3 regions of the Streptomyces sp. NPDC018045 genome follow, and region 1 is predicted to be linked to each of the others. Evidence: riboswitches for the same ligand, from Rfam matches in the RefSeq annotation. Region 1 holds a riboswitch; each other region holds the start of a gene.
What was found. A riboswitch is a leader RNA that binds a small molecule or an ion and turns the genes downstream of it on or off. The one in region 1 is predicted to bind cyclic di-AMP.

Region 1 (5,731 bases):
GGTCTCGGTCAGCGAACCGATCTGGTTGACCTTGACCAGCAGGGCGTTGGCCGAGTTCTCCTCGATGCCGCGGGCCAGGCGCTCCGGGTTGGTGACGAACAGGTCGTCGCCGACGAGCTGCACCTTGGCGCCCAGGCGCTCGGTGATGCCGTTCCAGCCGGCCCAGTCGTCCTCGAACAGCGGGTCCTCGATGGAGACCAGCGGGTAGGCGGCGACCAGCTCCTCGTAGTACGAGGTCATCTGCTCGGCGGTGCGCTGCTGGCCCTCGAACTCGTAGACGCCGTCCTTGTAGAACTCGGAGGCGGCGACGTCCAGCGCGAGCGCGATGTCCTGGCCGGGGGTGTAGCCGGCCTCCTTGATCGCTTCGAGGATCAGGTCCAGGGCCTCGCGGTTGGAGCCGAGGTTCGGGGCGAAGCCGCCCTCGTCGCCCAGGCCGGTGGCCAGGCCCTTGTTCTTCAGGACCTTCTTGAGGGTGTGGTAGACCTCGGCGCCCCAGCGCAGGGCCTCGGAGAAGGACTCCGCGCCGATCGGGGCGATCATGAACTCCTGGATGTCCACGTTGGAGTCGGCGTGCGAGCCGCCGTTCAGGATGTTCATCATCGGGACCGGCAGCACGTGGGCGTTCGGGCCGCCCAGGTAGCGGAACAGCGGCAGGTCGCTGGCCTCGGAGGCGGCGTGCGCGACGGCCAGGGAGACGCCGAGGATGGCGTTGGCGCCGAGCGAGCCCTTGTTGTCCGTGGCGTCCAGGTCGAACATCGCCTGGTCGATCAGGCGCTGCTCGGTGGCGTCGTAGCCGACCAGCTCCGGGCCGATCTGCTCGATGACCGCGAGGACGGCCTTCTCCACGCCCTTGCCCAGGTAGCGGGCCGGGTCACCGTCGCGCAGCTCGATGGCCTCGAAGGCGCCGGTCGAGGCGCCGGACGGGACGGCGGCACGGCCGGTGCTGCCGTCGTCGAGGCCGACCTCGACCTCGACCGTGGGATTGCCTCGCGAGTCGAGAATCTCGCGAGCTACGACGACGTCGATGGACGGCACGTTGTCTCCTTCGTGGGTGACTGGAGTTCTGCAGCACGAGCCTAACGGCCTCCGGGGGTTCCGCTCGCCGCCAGCCCGGCCCTTGGACCGAATACACCCGCAAAGCCCCTGTTCACGGGACGTATGCCCGCAATGTTCGCTGAAGGGGGAAGTCGGCGGACGGGGTGGGGCCCGGCGGGCGGGGTGGGGCCCGGCGGGCGGGGCCGGCGGGGCGGGACCGGCGGGGCGGGACCGGCGGCAGGCCCGGCGGAGGGGGCCACGGCGGCCTCCGGGGGCCGGGGCGGCCGGGGCGGCCGGGGCGGCTGCGGGGGAAATGGAGAAGCCCCGCCGCGGCGCGTGCGGGGGACAGGCGCCGAGACGGGGCGGTCTCACGGGAAGAGCGGATTCCCGGGTCGAGGGGCCCCGGGGGTGCCGGGCGGTCCGTACGTACCGCCGTACGTACGGAGCGCCGTGGTCACCCGGGGACCCTCAGGGCGTCAGCCGGCTCAGACGGCCAGCTTCTGGCCCGGGAAGATCAGGTTGGGGTTGCCGCCGATGACGGACTTGTTGTTCGCGTAGACCGACTTCCAGTTCTTGCCGTGGGAAGCGGCGATCTTGGCGAGGGTGTCACCGGACTTGACGGTGTAGTTGCCCTCGGGGTTCGACTTCGGCGTCGACTTCTGGGCCGGGGCCGGGGTCTTGCGGGCCAGCTCCTCGCCCTGCTTGCGGGCCTGGGACCGCGAGGTCTCCTGCGGGGCGGAGTAGGAGCGCTGCGACTTGTAGGACTTGTGCGAGCTGCTGCCCTGCGAGGAGCCGCCGTCGGCCTTGGCGTTCGCGTTGCCCTGGCCCAGGTGGCCACCGGCGCAGGTCCAGGCGCCCGGGCCCTGGATGGCGAGCAGGCGCTCGGCCGCGGCGATCTGCTGGCTCTTGCTGGCCTGGTCGGCGCGCGGGGCGTACTGGGTACCGCCGGCGGCGGCCCAGCTCGAGTTCGAGAACTGCAGGCCACCGTAGTAGCCGTTACCCGTGTTGATCGACCAGTTGCCACCGGACTCGCACTGGGCGACGGCGTCCCAGTTGTTGCCCGCGGCGGAGGCGGAGGTGGCGCCCATCAGCGGGACGGCCACCGCGGCACCGGCGACGCCCGCCAGCGTGGCGACGCGGACGGCCTTGGAGGGACGACGGTGCTTGCCCTTGGAGTTCAGCATGGTTGTTCCTCACCGACGCCTGCGAGGTGAGCTGTCGGGTTCGGGCCATGTGAGTTGCCCGGCCGTGTGTGCTTCACACATGGCTTCACCCCAAGCCGGTTGGACCCGCTTCCGCGGGTGGGGCCGGCGCTTACCTTGGGTCCCCCGCTCCTGCCTTCGGCGCTCTCGCGTCGAGTGACCTCCGACCACCGGCAGGATTCGGCGTGTGATCGAAGGGCCCGCTTTGGCGAGCGATGAAGACGGTAAACAGGAACGGCCCGCCGGTTCAAACCCCTACATCTGAGGCCAGTTGGCCCCCAGACATCACAGGATCATCACATTTCCGCAGGTCGCCGCAGGTTTGGAAACAACGGACGGGACGGTCACCGCGCCCCTGAACGAGATCCATGTCTCACTTTCGCCAAAGCGGGCAAATGCCTACGAACTACCTCGACTGTTGCCCGAGTGCGAGCCGCTGACCAGGGTGGATAAGGTCCGGATCGCCCCCGATCACACTTTTGTTGGCCGCGTAGAGCGCCGGCCAGCCCCCGGAGACCCCGCGGTCCTCCGCGATCGCTGACAGGTTGTCACCCGGGCGCACGGTGTAGTCACCTGGCGCGCCCGGGTCCGTACGGTGCGCGTCGCCGCCCCGCGAGGGGCGCTCCCCGCCGGACCGTTCCGCGCCGTCCGCGCCGGAGCCCGCGCCCGTGCCCGCGCCGGAGCCCGCGCCCGTGCCGGCCCCCTCGTCGGGCTCGTCGGGCCGACCGCGGTGCTTGCCCGGCGACGGCGGCGCGGTGGGGCCCGTGGAGGCGCCGTCGCCCGGGATGCCCGGGCCCGCGGGCCGCGACGGGTCCTCCGTACGGCCCGTACGGGACGGGTCCGGCGTACCGGACGGGTCCGGCGTACCGGACGGGTCCGGCGTACCGGACGGATCCGGCGTACGGGACGGGTCCGGCTTCCCGGCCGGGCCGGTGGGCGACGGTGCGGGCTTCGGAGCGTCCGTACGGCCGGGCTCCGGCGTCCCGGACGGCCCGGAGGAGGACGGCGGGGCGGAAGGGGAGGACGGGGCCGGGGCCGGTGTCGAGGGCTCCGGCTGCGGGGTCGGCGTCGCCGTGCTGCCCGGATCGACGTCCGGCCCGCGGCCGCCCTGCTTGAGCCCGGCGTTCACCGCGCAGCTCGGCCACGCGTCGGGGCCACGCGCGGCGAGGATCGACTCGGCGACGGCTATCTGCTGCGAGCGGCTGGCCAGGTCGGGGCGCGAGGCGTACGCCGGGCCGCCGTGGCGGTCCCACATCTCCTGGGTGAGCTGGAGCCCGCCGTAGAAGCCGTTGCCGCCGTTGGCGCTCCACACGCCGCCGCTCTCGCACTGCGCGACCCGGTCCCAGGTGGCGGCGTCGGCGGCGTGCGCGCCGCTCGCGGCGAGCAGGGGCATGGCGAGGGCGCCTCCGGCGACTCCCGCCGTGACGAAGATGGCCGGAGCCTGACGGGGGCGTCGGTGACGGCCGTTCCCGGAGCGCATGCGGTTGCCTTTCGAGCGGCGGTTGAGTTGTCGTCGAGAGGCCGGGCCGCGCCGCCCGCCCCGGCCTTTCAGACGGATGAACGTAGCGGGGCCGCCCGCTCGTCACAAGCCGGTGTAGCGGAGATCACGCGCAGGTCACGGACCGGCGCGGCGTCACCTGGGTACGGGGGTGAACTCCACCGGCAGGGCCCGCAGCCCGCGCATGATCAGCCCGCCGCGCCAGCGCAGGTCGTCCGGTTCCGCGCCGAGCCGCAGGTCCGGCAGGCGGGTCAGCAGGGTGGCCAGCGCGGTCTGCCCTTCGAGGCGGGCCAGCGGCGCGCCCAGGCAGTAGTGGATGCCGTGGCCGTATCCGAGGTGCTGGTTGTCGCGCCGGGCCAGGTCCAGTACGTCGGGTCCCGGGAAGCGCTCCGGGTCCCGGTCGGCGGCGGCCAGCACGACCAGCACCGGGTCCCCCTCGGCGATCCGCTGCCCGCCGACGGTGAGGTCCCGGGTGGCGAAGCGCCAGGTGGCCAGCTCGACGGGGCCGTCGTAGCGCAGCAGCTCCTCCACCCCGGTGGCGAGCAGGTCCGTGTCCCCCGCGATGGCCGCCTTCTGGAGCAGCTCCCGCTGGGCGGGGTGGCGCAGCAGTTGGTACACACCGTTGCCGATGAGGTTGACGGTGGTCTCGAAGCCGGCGAACAGGAGAATGAAGGCCATCGCGGCGGCCTCGTTCTCGGTCAGGTGCTCGCCGTGGTCGGAGGCGCGGATCAGCCCGGAGATCAGGTCGTCGGCCCCCTCGTCGCCGAGGGACTCGCGCTTGCGGTGGATCAGTTCGGCGAGGTAGCCGCGCATCTTCTTCACCGACCGGGCGACGCCGCCGCGCGGCCCGCCGCCGTGCCGGATCATCATCCCGGCCCAGTCCCGGAAGTCGTCCTGGTCCTCCCGCGGGACGCCGAGCAGGTCACAGATGGCGTAGATGGGCAGCGGGAAGGCGAACTCGTGGATGAGGTCGGCCTCGCCGCGCTCCGCGAAGGAGTCGATGAACGCGTCCGTCAGTTCCTGTACGCGCGGCGCGAACCGCGCGATGCGGCGCGGTGTGAACGCCTTGGAGACCAGTCGGCGCAGCCGGGTGTGGTCCGGCGGGTCGATGTTGAGCAGGTGCGTCATCAGGTTGGCGCCGCGCTCGCCGGGGATGCCGACCTTGCCCTTGCCGTGCGCGGCCTCGCTGTGGTGCACCGGGTTCTTCGACAGCCGGGCGTCGGCGAGCGCCTGCCGCGCGTCCGCGTAGCGCGTCACCAGCCACGCCTCGACACCGCTGGGCAGCCGCGTACGGTGCACGGGCGCGTGCTCGCGCAGCCAGGCGTACGCCGGGTACGGGTCGGAGGCGAACTCCCACGTGAACAGCTCCGGGCAGGCGGGGGCGGCCGCCGGGCCGGACACGGGGCAGGCGGGCCCGGCCCCGGAAGGGTCCACGGGCCGCTCGTCGGAGGGGGAAGGGGTCTGCGGTCGCACCCCTCGACGTTAACCCCCGCCGAAGGACCCGCTGTGCCCGTCCTGCCAGCGCTTGCGCTCCCGGTCCTGGTCGTCGCCGTGCCGGGTGGGGGCGTTGCCGTAGTCGGGCAGTTCGTGCGGCGTCAGCCGGTGGTCGCCGTCGCGCGGCACCTCGTTCGGGTCGCGCAGCTCGCTCTCGTACCCGGTCGGGTTCTTGGGCGGTGTCGGCTGGGTCTCCGGCTCGGGCGGGTCGGGCTCACGGTCCCGGCGGCGCCTGCCGTAGACCACGGCGAGGATCAGGCCCGCGACGATGACGAGCCCGGCGATCAGCGGACCGGTGCCGACGACCATGTCCCGGGTGAGGTCCACGGCCTGCTGGACGGACGTCGGGTCCGCGGCCGGTGTGGTCGAAGCGATCGTTGCTGTCATCCGACCCGGGTACCCGGGTCGGCGGGGACGATGCGCGGGCGGGCGCGGCCCCCGCCCCGGCCGCCGGTACGGGCGCGGACCCGCAGGTCAGGGGCTTGACGTGCGGGCTCATGTC
Region 2 (5,731 bases), on a different contig from region 1:
CCCGGCGCCATGAGACACTGGTCTAGACAACCGTTACGACTTGAAGGGCAACACCATGGCTGAGCGCCGCGTCAATGTCGGTTGGGCCGAGGGTCTGCACGCCCGCCCCGCCTCGATCTTCGTCCGTGCGGCCACCGCCGCCGGGGTCCCCGTGACGATCGCCAAGGCCGACGGCAACCCGGTCAACGCCGCCTCCATGCTGGCCGTGCTGGGCCTGGGCGCCCAGGGTGGCGAGGAGATCGTGCTGGCCTCCGACGCCGAGGGCGCCGACGCCGCGCTCGACCGTCTCGCGAAGCTGGTCGCCGAGGGCCTCGAGGAGCTCCCGGAGACCGTCTGAACCGCCTCGCGGGTCACTGTGTTCGCGGCTCCGCCGCGGTAGCCGGGTTTCCGGCGCCGGGCGGGGCCGCTTTTGTGTGCCCGCCCGCCGGGGAGCCCGCGGGGCGGGGCGCGAATTCCCGGCCGGCCGCTCGGCATGACGCGTGGAATCGGCGAGGCCGCCCGTAAATCCCGTACACCACTTTCCGGGGACTTCCGAGGCCTTTCGGGGACGGGATTTCAGACCCCTCCCGGGAATTCCCCACCACACCTCCATGCCTTGACGTCCCGCCTGCTTTCCGTTTCCGGCCAATCCCCTACCGCTTGTATACGGCCGTCATGTTAATTCTGCTCGCGCGCCGTGTTTACGGTCCGTTTCGAACTTCTCACCGCCGGCGCCGGGACCACCGGGCGCAGCCGGTACACCGGGCGCGAGCGTTCGATGTGCGCCGCCATCAGGGCGCGGGCCCGCTCGGCGTCTCCGCGGCTCACCGCGTCCAGCACCGCCCCGTGCTCCTCCCAGGAGCGCTCGTCGCGGGCCGGGAGCTCGACTGTGTACATCCATTCGATCTTGCGCCGGAGCTGCGTGAGCAGCGCCGCCATGGCGGCGCTGCCGGACGCCTGGGCGAGCGTCTCGTGAAACCAGCCGTCGAGTTGGCGCAGCTCGGCCCGGTGGCCGTGCCGGGCGCGCTCCCGGCCCAACCGTACGACGCCGCGCAGGACCTTGAGGTGCGCGGCGGTGCGGCGGGCGGCGGCGCGCGCAGCGCCGAGCGGCTCCAGCAGCGCCCGGATGTCCAGGACGTCGGCCGCTTCGCGCTCGGTCGGCTCGGCCACGCAGGCGCCCGCGTGGTGCCGGATCGCGACGAAGCCCTCGGACTGCAACGTCCGCAGCGCCTCGCGCACGGGAACACGGGAGACCCCGTAACGGCCGGCCAGCAACTCCTCGATCAGCCGGCTGCCCGGCGGAAGAACGCCGGATACGATGTCGTCGCGGATCGCCGTGCACACCACATGCGCGGAAAGAGGGCCTCGCACCACCTGTGCCTCCGCCGTAATCCCCTGAGAACACCCGGAAATGACGCCGGGCGGCGACATTCGGTGCGACTCTATTCGACGGGAAGGCATTGGCCGACAGTCGCGGCGAATTCATGGCTATTTTTTGGCCGGGACCGCGTACGACGGCATATGGGCGCGACCGTGTCCGGGGCCGGCCCCGGACACGAAGATGCCCCGGCCACGGAGGCCGGGGCATCGTACGGGGGACGGGTGCGCGTCAGACGTTCACGCCGTGCGAGCGCAGGTAGGCGACCGGGTCGATGTCCGAGCCGTACTCCGCGGAGGTGCGGGCCTCGAAGTGCAGGTGCGGCCCGGTGGTGTTGCCGGTGTCGCCCGACAGGGCGATCTGCTGGCCCGGGGTGACGGTCTGGCCGACCGAGACACTGATGGACGACAGGTGGCCGTACTGCGTGTAGGTGCCGTCGTTCATTTTGATGACGACGTTGTTGCCGTACGCGCCGCCCCAGCCCGTCTCGACGACGGTGCCCGAGCCGACGGCGTGGACGGGGGTCCCGGAGGCGGCGTGGAAGTCGACGCCGGTGTGGCTGCCGGAGGACCACAGGCCGCTGGAGGCCTTGTAGCTGGTGGACACGTAGGAGCCGTCGACGGGGGCGACGTACGTGAGCAGGCGCTTGCGCTCGGCCTCGCGGGCGGCGCGCTCCTTGGCCTCCCGCTCCTTCTTCGCCTCGGCCTCGGCCTGGCGCTTGGCCTCCTCGGCCTGCTTGCGCGCCTCGGCCTCGGCCTTGGCCTGCGCGGCGGCGGCGTCGGCGGCCTCCTGCTGGGCGTCGGCCTGCGCCTCGATCTGCTCGGCGAGCTCGTCGCCGAGGACGACGGCCTGGTGGAAGCCGGTGTCGTGGGTGCTCGCGTCGTCCGGGTTGCCGGCCGCCAGTGCCGGGGAGGCGACGGAGGCGATGACGCCGGACGCGGCGAGCGTGGCTATGCCGGCGAGGTTACGGGTCGTCCGCGCGCTGCGGCTCGGACCACGGTGCTTCCCGGTGGCACGGGTGAACGCCATGGGCTGGCTGTGTCCTTTCCTTCCCTCTCGCCTACCGGGTTAGCTGACGGGTTCGGAGCAGGAAGGTCTCCTACGGGCGCCTCCGGGAAGGCGTCCGATTCACCCCAAGGGACATGGGTCCCCGGCTCCCCTGGCTCGCGCCGTACGGGGACTCGGCGATGACTGTCCGTGCCGCGGTTGCGGCGGTGATCCTGCGGACAGCCGGATCGACGCTAAACGGGGCAACTTTCAATCGGCAAACAGAACACCGAATTTGTGCCGTACGCCACACGGGCACCGTGCAACCACCCCCAACAATTGGGACATAAAGAAGATCCAGTGGCACCTGCGCACCACTGGATCCCTCGGGTGACCGTTCGTCACCCGCCCGGGCACGGGCCGTCGGCGGCCGACGGCCCCGCCCGCGCCGGTGTCGTGCCGTCAGCTTCTGACGACCGTCACCTCGCCGATGCCGAGCGCCTTGACCGGCTCCTCGATCTCGGCGGCGTCGCCCACCAGGACCGTCACCAGCCGGTCGCCCGGGAAGGCGTTGACGACCGCGGCGGTCGCCTCGACGGTGCCGGTCCGCGCCAGCCGCTCGTACAGCCGGGCCTGGAAGTCGTCCGGGAGCTGCTGCTCGACCTGGTCGGCGAGGGTGCCGGCGACCGCCGCCGCGGTCTCGTACTTCAGCGGCGCGACCCCGACGAGGTTCTGCACGGCCACATCGCGCTCGGCGTCCGTCAGGCCCTCCGCCGCGAGGGTGCGCAGCACCTTCCAGAGGTCCTCCAGCGCCGGGCCGGTGGACGCGGTGTCCACCGAACCGCTGATGGCCAGCATCGCGGCGCCGTCGCCGTCGGCCGAGGAGCGCAGCACCTGGCCGAAGGCGCGCACCCCGTAGGTGTAGCCCTTCTCCTCGCGCAGCACCCGGTCCAGACGGGAGGTGAGGGTGCCGCCCAGGCAGTACGTGCCGAGCACCTGGGCGGGCCAGACGCGGTCGTGCCGGTCGGCGCCGATGCGGCCGATCAGCAGTTGGGTCTGCACGGCGCCGGGGCGGTCGACGATCACCACGCGACCGGTGTCGTCGGCGGTGATCGGGCTGGCCTTCACCGGTTCGGCGGGCGAGCCCGTCCAGGCTCCGAGCGTTTCCGCGAGGGCCGCGTCCAGGTCGACGCCGGTGAAGTCACCGACGATGACGGCGGTGGCCGTGGCGGGGCGCACATGGGCCTCGTAGAAGGCACGCACGGCCGCCGCGTCGATACGGGAGACGGTCTCCTCGGTGCCCTGGCGCGGCCGCGACATCCGGGAGTCGGCCGGGAACAGCTCCTTGGACAGGGCCATCGCGGCGCGGCGCGCCGGGTTGGCCAGCTCGTGCGGGATCTCGTCGAGGCGGTTGCGCACCAGGCGCTCGACCTCGCTGTCCGGGAAGGCCGGGGCGCGCAGGGCGTCGGCGAGCAGGCCGAGCGCCTTGTCCAGCCGGGAGGCCGGGACCTCCAGGGAGACCCGGACGCCGGGGTGGTCGGCGTGCGCGTCCAGGGTGGCGCCGCAGCGCTCCAGCTCGGCGGCGAACTGCTCGGCGTCGTGCTTGTCGGTGCCCTCGGACAGGGCGCGCGCCATGATCGTGGCGACGCCGTCCAGGCCCGCGGGCTCGGCCTCCAGGGGCGCGACGATGTCGATCTCGACGGCGACGACCTGCTGACCGGGGCGGTGGCTGCGCAGCACCGTGAGGCCGTTGGGGAGCTGCCCGCGCCCGGGGGCCGGGAAGGCCCACGGCTTGGGGTCGCCGCCGGCCGGCTGCGGATGGAAGGTCATCGTGCTGCTGACGGCGTCGCTCACTGGGCCGCCTCCTCGTCGTTGTCCTCGGCGGCGGTCGGCTCGGTCGGCTCGTACACGAGGACCGCGCGGTTGTCGGGGCGCAGCCGGGCCTTGGCGACCTCCTGCACCTCCTGCGGGGTGATCTCCAGGACGCGCTGCACGGCGGTCAGGGCGAGCTGCGGGTCGCCGAACAGGACCGCGAACCGGCACAGTTCGTCGGCGCGGCCGCTCGCCGTCGCGAGCCGGTCCAGCCACTCGCGCTCGAGCTGGGCCTGGGCACGCTCCATCTCCTCGGCGCTGGGCCCCTCGGCGGCGAAGCGGGCCAGCTCCTCGTCCACGGCGCTCTCGATGGCGGGCACCTCGACGCCGCCGGAGGTCTTGACGTCCAGCCAGCCGAGCGAGGGGGCGCCGGCCAGCCGCAGCAGGCCGAAGCCCGCCGCCACGGCCGTGCGGTCGCGGCGCACCAGCCGGTTGTACAGGCGCGAGGACTCGCCACCGCCGAGCACCGTCAGCGCCAGGTCGGCCGCGTCGGCCTCGCGGGTGCCGTCCTGCGGGAGGCGGTAGGCGGCCATCAGGGCGCGGGAGGGGACGTCCTCCTCGACGACCTCACGCAGCTCCTTGCCGATGACGTCCGGGAGGGAGCCGTCGCGCGGCGGCTGCTTGCCCTCGTGGCCGGGGATGGAGCCGAAGTACTTCTCCACCCAGGCGAGGGTCTGCTCGGGGTCGATGTCGCCGACGATCGACAGCACCGCGTTGTTGGGCGCGTAGTACGTGCGGAAGAAGGCCCGCGCGTCCTCCAGGGAGGCGGCATCCAGGTCGGCCATCGAACCGATGGGCGTGTGGTGGTACGGGTGTCCCTCCGGATAGGCCATGGCCGTCAGCTTCTCGAAGGCCGTGCCGTAGGGGACGTTGTCGTAGCGCTGCCGGCGCTCGTTCTTGACGACGTCGCGCTGGTTCTCCAGGGACTCCTCGTCGAGCGCCGTCAGCAGGGAGCCCATGCGGTCGGCCTCCAGCCAGAGCGCCAGCTCCAGCTCGTGGGCGGGCATGGTCTCGAAGTAGTTGGTGCGCTCGAAGCTGGTGGTGCCGTTCAGGGAGCCGCCGGCGCCCTGGACCAGTTCGAAGTGACCGTTGCCCTTGACCTGGGCGGAGCCCTGGAACATGAGGTGCTCGAAAAGGTGGGCCAGGCCCGTACGGCCCTTGACCTCGTGGCGCGAGCCGACGTCGTACCAGAGGCAGACCGCGGCGACCGGGGTCAGGTGGTCTTCGGAGAGCACCACACGCAGGCCGTTGGCCAGCCGGTGCTCGGTTGCTGTCAGGCCGCCGGAGCCGGCTTGTTCTGTGGCCGTGTGACCCATGGGCATGTACGTCCCTTCGATCCGCTTGCGAGGAAGTTCTGTCACTGTATGCAAGCGTGCCGAGCTATGGCGAAGTTCCCGACCCGGCTGCCTCGTACGAGCGGTCTTCGCGACCACCTCGTCCGGGGCCACGGGGAGGGTCGCGGTCGGCGTTGTCAGTGGGGCGGGCCACAATGGTCGACGTAAGACCCGAACGTTG
Region 3 (5,731 bases), on a different contig from region 1:
CCCCGTACTCCAGGCTGATGAAGTCCCGGTACTCCGGCGGCAACAGGTCGCGGTACGTGTGCCACCAGCCCTGCCGCCCGCTGCCGCCGTTCCGCGCCCCGCCCCCGCACAGCGCCGCCAGCAGCGCGCGCAACTCCGCGTCACGCACGCCGTACGCGTCCAGCAGCAGTTCGACGTCGGCCTTCCGGACACCGCTGCGCCCGGTCTCGATGCGGCTGACCTTGGACTGGTGCCACCCGACGAGACGGGCCGCCTCGCCGCTGGTGAACCCGGCCAGCGTCCGCTGACGCCGTAACTCCGCCCCCAGCTTGCGGCGGCGCACCGCCGGTCCGTACCGCATACCGCGGCCTCCTTACTGGTCCACGGGGGAGCGCCATGGGTGCGCCCGGCCCCGGGTGGCTGGTTTCGATCCGACAGTGTGCCGCGCAAATCCGGTCTCGCGTAGCAGAGTTCACCGCTTCGGGCGACAGATATATGCACTTCTTGGTGGATGACGCGGCACCGTCGCGGCGGGAGTGGCAGGCTGGCGCACAGCAGCAGTCCGAGGCCGGAGCCGAAGGGACCGGAAAGGGCCCGGGGGCCGGTTGCGATGACGGCTCCCTTCGGCGGCGGGCCGGAGTCGAGCCTCGGTGGGAAAGGGACGGCGTCGCGATGGCAGACCACCAGGAATCCTCACTCACTCTGCCCAGCGCACCGGAATCGGTCGCGGCGGCCCGCAGGTACGTCACCGGCGTGCTGGCCGAATGGGGCCTGCCGGACGGGACGGAGACGGCCGACACCCTGCGTCTGATCGTCTCCGAACTGGCCACCAATGCCGTGCAGCACACGTTCGGCCGGTCGCCGGCGTTCACCGTCGACGTCCGGCTGGACCGCGACGAACGGCTGCGGATCGGTGTCACCGACGACCATCCGCGCTGGCCGAAACGGCTGCCGGCCGCCGTGCAGCAGGACAGCGGACGGGGCATGGCGATCGTCCGCTTCCTCACCGCGGAGTTCCGCGGGCAGGTGACGGTCGAGCCCACCGCATCCGGCGGCAAGACCGTCTGGATCACCCTGCCGTGGAAGCTGCCGTAGCGGCACGTTTCGCCGGTTTCGGGTCACCCCCACGTGCTCCGTACGGCTGCCTCAGGGCTTGGTGCGGAAGCGCGGCCGCCGGCGACGGCCCGTACCGCACGCGCAGCCCACACCGTCGTCCCGTACCTGCCGGTACGTGGGGCTGGTCTCGCGGCCGCAGCGCGAACAGCGGCACAGCCACGGCTCGTAGGCGCCGGGGCAGGGGACCAGAGGGGTCAGTCCGGCGGCGTACATGGCGCGTTCGGCGACGGTGGCGGGGCCGGGGGTGGTCGGCACCGCGCCCGGTGGTGGGTGGAGCGGGGGCGGCGGGATCGTCGGGGGGCCGGGAGGGGTGGGGGGCCCTGAATGTGCGGCAGGTGGGAGGGGCCCGGGTGGTGTGGGAGGTGTGAATGGTGCGGGGTCTACGGGAGTTTCGGGGGACGCGGAACCCATGGAGCCCACGGGAGTCGCGGGACCCACGGCCGGGCCGGTGCCGAGGTCGCCCGGGTGCCACTGGTGCAGGCAGGAGGCGCACCACCACAGCAGTTCGCCGGCGCCGTAGACACCCTCGTCCTCCCACAGCACGTCCGTGCTGCCGCAGGCCGGGCAGGGGGTGGCGGGGGAGTGGCGGCGCAGAAGTCCGCGCAGGTTCACGAGTCGGTCCTGGGGTGCGAGCGCTGGGGCGGGTGCCGGTGCATGGGTCTCCTCACGTGCTAAGGAGACTTCATCGGTTCGCCGTCGCCAAAGCAAGGACGACCAGGTCACAAAAGATCTCGGCGGCGCGGCGCCCTCGCCCCGCGGCCTCCGGAGGGGCGCCGGGCGCTCAGGAGGACGAGTCGCGGGCCGGCGGCTTGATGTGCCCGTTCAGCCGGCCCACCACGTGGGGCAGCAGCGCCCACAGGCCGCCGCACGTCACCAGCGTCACCGAACCCGCCAGTACGCCCGCCCCGCGCCCCAGTACGACATCGACGACCAGCAGGACGGCACCGGCCAGGGCCAGCGCGAGCACCGCCATACCGGCCGCCGTCAGCCGTGCGGAGACCTCCACGATCAGCCCCTTCGCACGCCGCCGGAACAGTACCCGGTGCACCGCGGCAGGCGCGGTGAGCAGCAGTGTCGCCAGGACGGCCAGCAACAACGTACCCACGTAGAACGCGCGTTGCGTGGGGTCCAGGGACACGAAACGCGGGGTGAACGCCAGTGTCAGCAGGAAGGCGAACAGGATCTGCACACCGGTCTGCAGGACGCGCAGCTCCTGGAGCAGTTCGCCGAAGTTGCGGTCGTAGCGCTCCAAGGGCGTCTCGTTGCGGTCCGCGCACGCGGTGTACCGGGCGGAGTCCGGCGGCCGGTGCGGCTCGGGCGGTCCGGATGTCCCCGGCGGTGCGGTGGGTTCGGACAGATCGTGCCGGTCGTCGTCGGTGAGGGGGGCCATTGCGTGCGGGTATCCGCCGACGCGTTGATCACTCCTCGAAGGCACACGCGCGTACGGGAGTTCGCACCCGCGTACGCACGGGAGGTGTCGCGCACGGGTGGCAAGGACCTCCGCGGCCACACGGGCCCCGCGCGTACGCCCTCACGGAACCCGGGACCCGGAACCGGGACCCGGGACTCCGCAACCGAGGTTCAGCGGATCAACGCATCAGCGGCCCGCGCCCCCGACGGCCCGCGCCTCAGCGCACCCGCCCGTACGAAACGCTGCGTGACCAGATCCGCTCCAGCCGCACCACGGTGCCGGGCTTGGGCGCGTGCCAGATCTTGCCGTTCCCCGCATAGATGCCCACGTGGTAGATGCCGCGGCGGGAGTGGAAGAAGACCAGGTCACCGAGGCGGCGCGCGGACGCGGACAGGTGCCGGGTGCGGTTGTACTGGGCCGCCGCGGTGCGCGGCAGCCGCTTGCCGGCCCGCTTGAACGAGTACAGCGTCAGTCCCGAGCAGTCGAAACGGTGGGGTCCGCTGGCTCCGTACTTGTAAGGCGCCCCCTTCTTCGAGGCGGCGACCCGCAGCGCGGAAGCCGAGGGCGCGGCTTCCGCGTCCTCGGTGGCCCCTGGTACGACCAGTGTTCCGCCGAGCGTGGCGAGGGCGATGAAGGAGATCACTCGGACCCGCGCCGGCAGGGGGGAAGTGGTGGTACGCGCAGTCATGCGCAACCCTTCGTCAGCCGCCTGCGAAGGAGTACCTGTCGGGTTCGGGCAGGCGAAGATGCCCGGTCGTGGTTGTGACTTCACCCCAAGGGGCCGTCCGGCGCGTGTCGGCCGGCGGTCCCGTCGTGCTCGGGTCCTCCGCTCCTGCCGGTCCAGGCACATCGACCAGGCATCCGGTACGGCGGCAGGATTGGGCGTCCGTCCGGACCGCCCCACCGCTGTGGCGGGGGCTTGTCGTCGAAGCGATCGTTGCGCACCTCGCGGCCGGATTCCGAGCAGAAACGGATGGATGTGAGCTTGGTCACGTCTGCGCCGTTCGGGTGGACGGGAGGCCATGTGAGGGAAATCCGTGCCGGGTGAGGACCCGCGTACCAGCCCCGGAACGAGGCATTCCGGGCGACACGTACGCATGCCGCGCAAGCCGTGTGGCGCAGCGCGGGGCCTCGCGGATACGCCGTTCGGGCGAGCCCGATCGGGCTTCGTGTCGGCATTCGGGTGGGTCCCCGCGCCGCGGTGGCACCTCATGGCCGCCGTTGTCCGCCCTGCCTGGCGTGTGTCGCGCGGGGGGACGGGGTTCTCGTGTGCCGGAGGGGGAGGGAGGGCGTCCGACCCCCGTCCGGACACCCTCCCGGTCTGTGCGGCGGCGCCGGTACGGCCGCGCGCTCGTGACACGGCCTCATCCCGCCGGTGAGGGCCGCGGCGTCGCCCCGTCGCGTCAACCGCGCGGCGGTGGTACGCAGACCAGCCGCGCCCGGCGCTCGCCGTCCAGTACGCGCAAGGCCCGCGCCAGCGTCCCCGCGTGCAGCTCGCGCTCGCCCCGGTCGTGCATCAGCGCCAACGCGTCCCGCAGCGCGGTGGACTTGCCGACCAGGGCCTGGGCGGCGCGCAGTCCGCCGTACGTGTCCGTACCGCGACCAGGGTTGATGCGGCCCAGCAGGTCCACGACCGCCAGGTAACTGTCGATGACCTCGCCCTCGGCGCGCGTCAGCGCGGGCAGCGGCGGCAGTTCGGGTGGCAGCATCCCGGGCTCACCTGGCGCCGGTCGGTGTGGGGTGCTGCTTGCGGCTGCGGGTGAGGGCGTCGACGAGGCCGTACTCCACGGCGGCCGCGGCGTCGAAGACCTTGTCGCGTTCGAGGTCTTGGGTGATCTGTTCGGCGGGGCGGCCGGTGTGCCGTACGAGCAGTTCCTCCAGAAGCGCGCGGGTGCGCAGCAGTTCGTCCGCCTGGATCCGGAGGTCGTCGGCCTGCCCCCGCACCGGTTCGCCGAACGAGGGCTGGTGGATGAGGATGCGGGCGCCCGGCAGGGCGAGGCGCTTGCCGGGCGTGCCGGCCGCCAGCAGCACCGCGGCCGCGGAGGCGGCCTGGCCCAGGCAGACCGTCTCGATGTCGCACCCCACGAACTGCATCGTGTCGTAGATCGCGGACATCGCGGTGAACGAGCCGCCGGGGGAGTTGATGTAGAGCGAGATGTCCCGGTCGGGCGCGTCGTAATCCAGGTGCATGAGCTGGGCGATCACGTCGTTGGCGCTGGCGTCGTCGACCGGGGTGCCGAGGAAGACGATCCGCTCGCTGAGCAGCTTGGAGTACGGGTCCATGGTGCGGGCCCCGTAGGAGGTGTGTTCGGTGAACTCCGGAAGGACGTGACGGGCCTGGGGGCCGTTCATGGGGAGCTCCTCTTCCCTGGGCGCCTGTAAAAAATGTACAGGACGTACGTATGGCTAGATGGGAGCACGGCGCACTGGCCCAAAGCAATGCCTTCGGTGGGTGAAGTGCGGGCGCTCGCTGAGAGCGAAAGCCCATGGGCCGTCAGGGGTGTTGCGAGCGCGCCAGGCTGATCGGACGTGAGCTTTGTGTCTTCAGAGGGGCGCGTGATCCCGCGCGCCGCCGGTGCAACGTTCCGGCCGAAGTGCCCCGCGCGATCCGGCGCAGGCCCGGCGCGCGGTGTGCCGGACCTTCTCCGCCGCCCCACGCGTCAGCGCCGGCAGTCCCCGGGGCAGCGCGAGGCGACACCTGACGCGCGAACCCCTGGCCAAAGGGGCCCTTGCGGAATCCGCCCGTACGGAGAGTGCCGTTCCGGCCCGGACCGCCCGGGTACCCGCCGGTCGGACCCGAGTTCCTCGGGCCGAGACGAGTCCAGGAGGACGCGATGGCTACCGCTTCATCCGCCGGCTATCCGGAATCCGGCCGCTCCCGGGCCACCCGTACCGAGCGGCTCGCGAGCGCGGAGACCAAGCCCGCGTTCAAGAGCACCGAGTTCTTCGTCTACCTCGCCGCCGTCGCGGCGGTGCTGGTCGCCTCCGCCGTCGTCGGTGGCGGCGCCACCGATGTGGACGTCTTCCCCGCCGACCAGGCGTGGCTCTATGTCACGCTGCTGACCGTCGGATACATGATCAGTCGCGGTCTGGCCAAGTGCGGCAGCCGCGAACCCACCGACCGCACCACCACCTGAGCGCCTCGCGCCGGCGGCCCGGCAGCACTGCCGGGCCGCCGGTGTGCGCCCGGCGCCGCCACCCTGCCGGGATGCCGGTGCCGCGGCC

Region 2: another riboswitch for cyclic di-AMP. It lies ahead of ACH4EB_RS26765 (M23 family metallopeptidase); the one in region 1 lies ahead of ACH4EB_RS16215 (transglycosylase family protein).
Region 3: another riboswitch for cyclic di-AMP. It lies ahead of ACH4EB_RS36280 (C40 family peptidase); the one in region 1 lies ahead of ACH4EB_RS16215 (transglycosylase family protein).

What each region holds. Positions count from the first base shown of each region.
Region 1 is NZ_JBIRFL010000005.1:566,759-572,489, reverse strand. It holds gene eno (phosphopyruvate hydratase) at 1-1,035, opposite strand, end outside; gene ACH4EB_RS16215 (transglycosylase family protein) at 1,521-2,219, opposite strand; cyclic di-AMP (ydaO/yuaA leader) riboswitch at 2,221-2,433, opposite strand; gene ACH4EB_RS16210 (transglycosylase family protein) at 2,644-3,630, opposite strand; gene ACH4EB_RS16205 (cytochrome P450) at 3,871-5,136, opposite strand; gene ACH4EB_RS16200 (DUF6479 family protein) at 5,218-5,616, opposite strand.
Region 2 is NZ_JBIRFL010000015.1:17,614-23,344, forward strand. It holds gene ACH4EB_RS26755 (HPr family phosphocarrier protein) at 56-337, shown strand; gene ACH4EB_RS26760 (GntR family transcriptional regulator) at 658-1,323, opposite strand; gene ACH4EB_RS26765 (M23 family metallopeptidase) at 1,589-2,386, opposite strand; cyclic di-AMP (ydaO/yuaA leader) riboswitch at 2,400-2,554, opposite strand; gene ACH4EB_RS26770 (M16 family metallopeptidase) at 2,807-4,174, opposite strand; gene ACH4EB_RS26775 (M16 family metallopeptidase) at 4,195-5,532, opposite strand.
Region 3 is NZ_JBIRFL010000038.1:31,020-36,750, reverse strand. It holds gene ACH4EB_RS36300 (helix-turn-helix domain-containing protein) at 1-340, opposite strand, end outside; gene ACH4EB_RS36295 (ATP-binding protein) at 652-1,074, shown strand; gene ACH4EB_RS36290 (hypothetical protein) at 1,126-1,350, opposite strand; gene ACH4EB_RS36285 (DUF6328 family protein) at 1,877-2,485, opposite strand; gene ACH4EB_RS36280 (C40 family peptidase) at 2,724-3,194, opposite strand; cyclic di-AMP (ydaO/yuaA leader) riboswitch at 3,198-3,363, opposite strand; gene ACH4EB_RS36275 (hypothetical protein) at 3,910-4,215, opposite strand; gene ACH4EB_RS36270 (ATP-dependent Clp protease proteolytic subunit) at 4,223-4,858, opposite strand; gene ACH4EB_RS36265 (hypothetical protein) at 5,341-5,643, shown strand.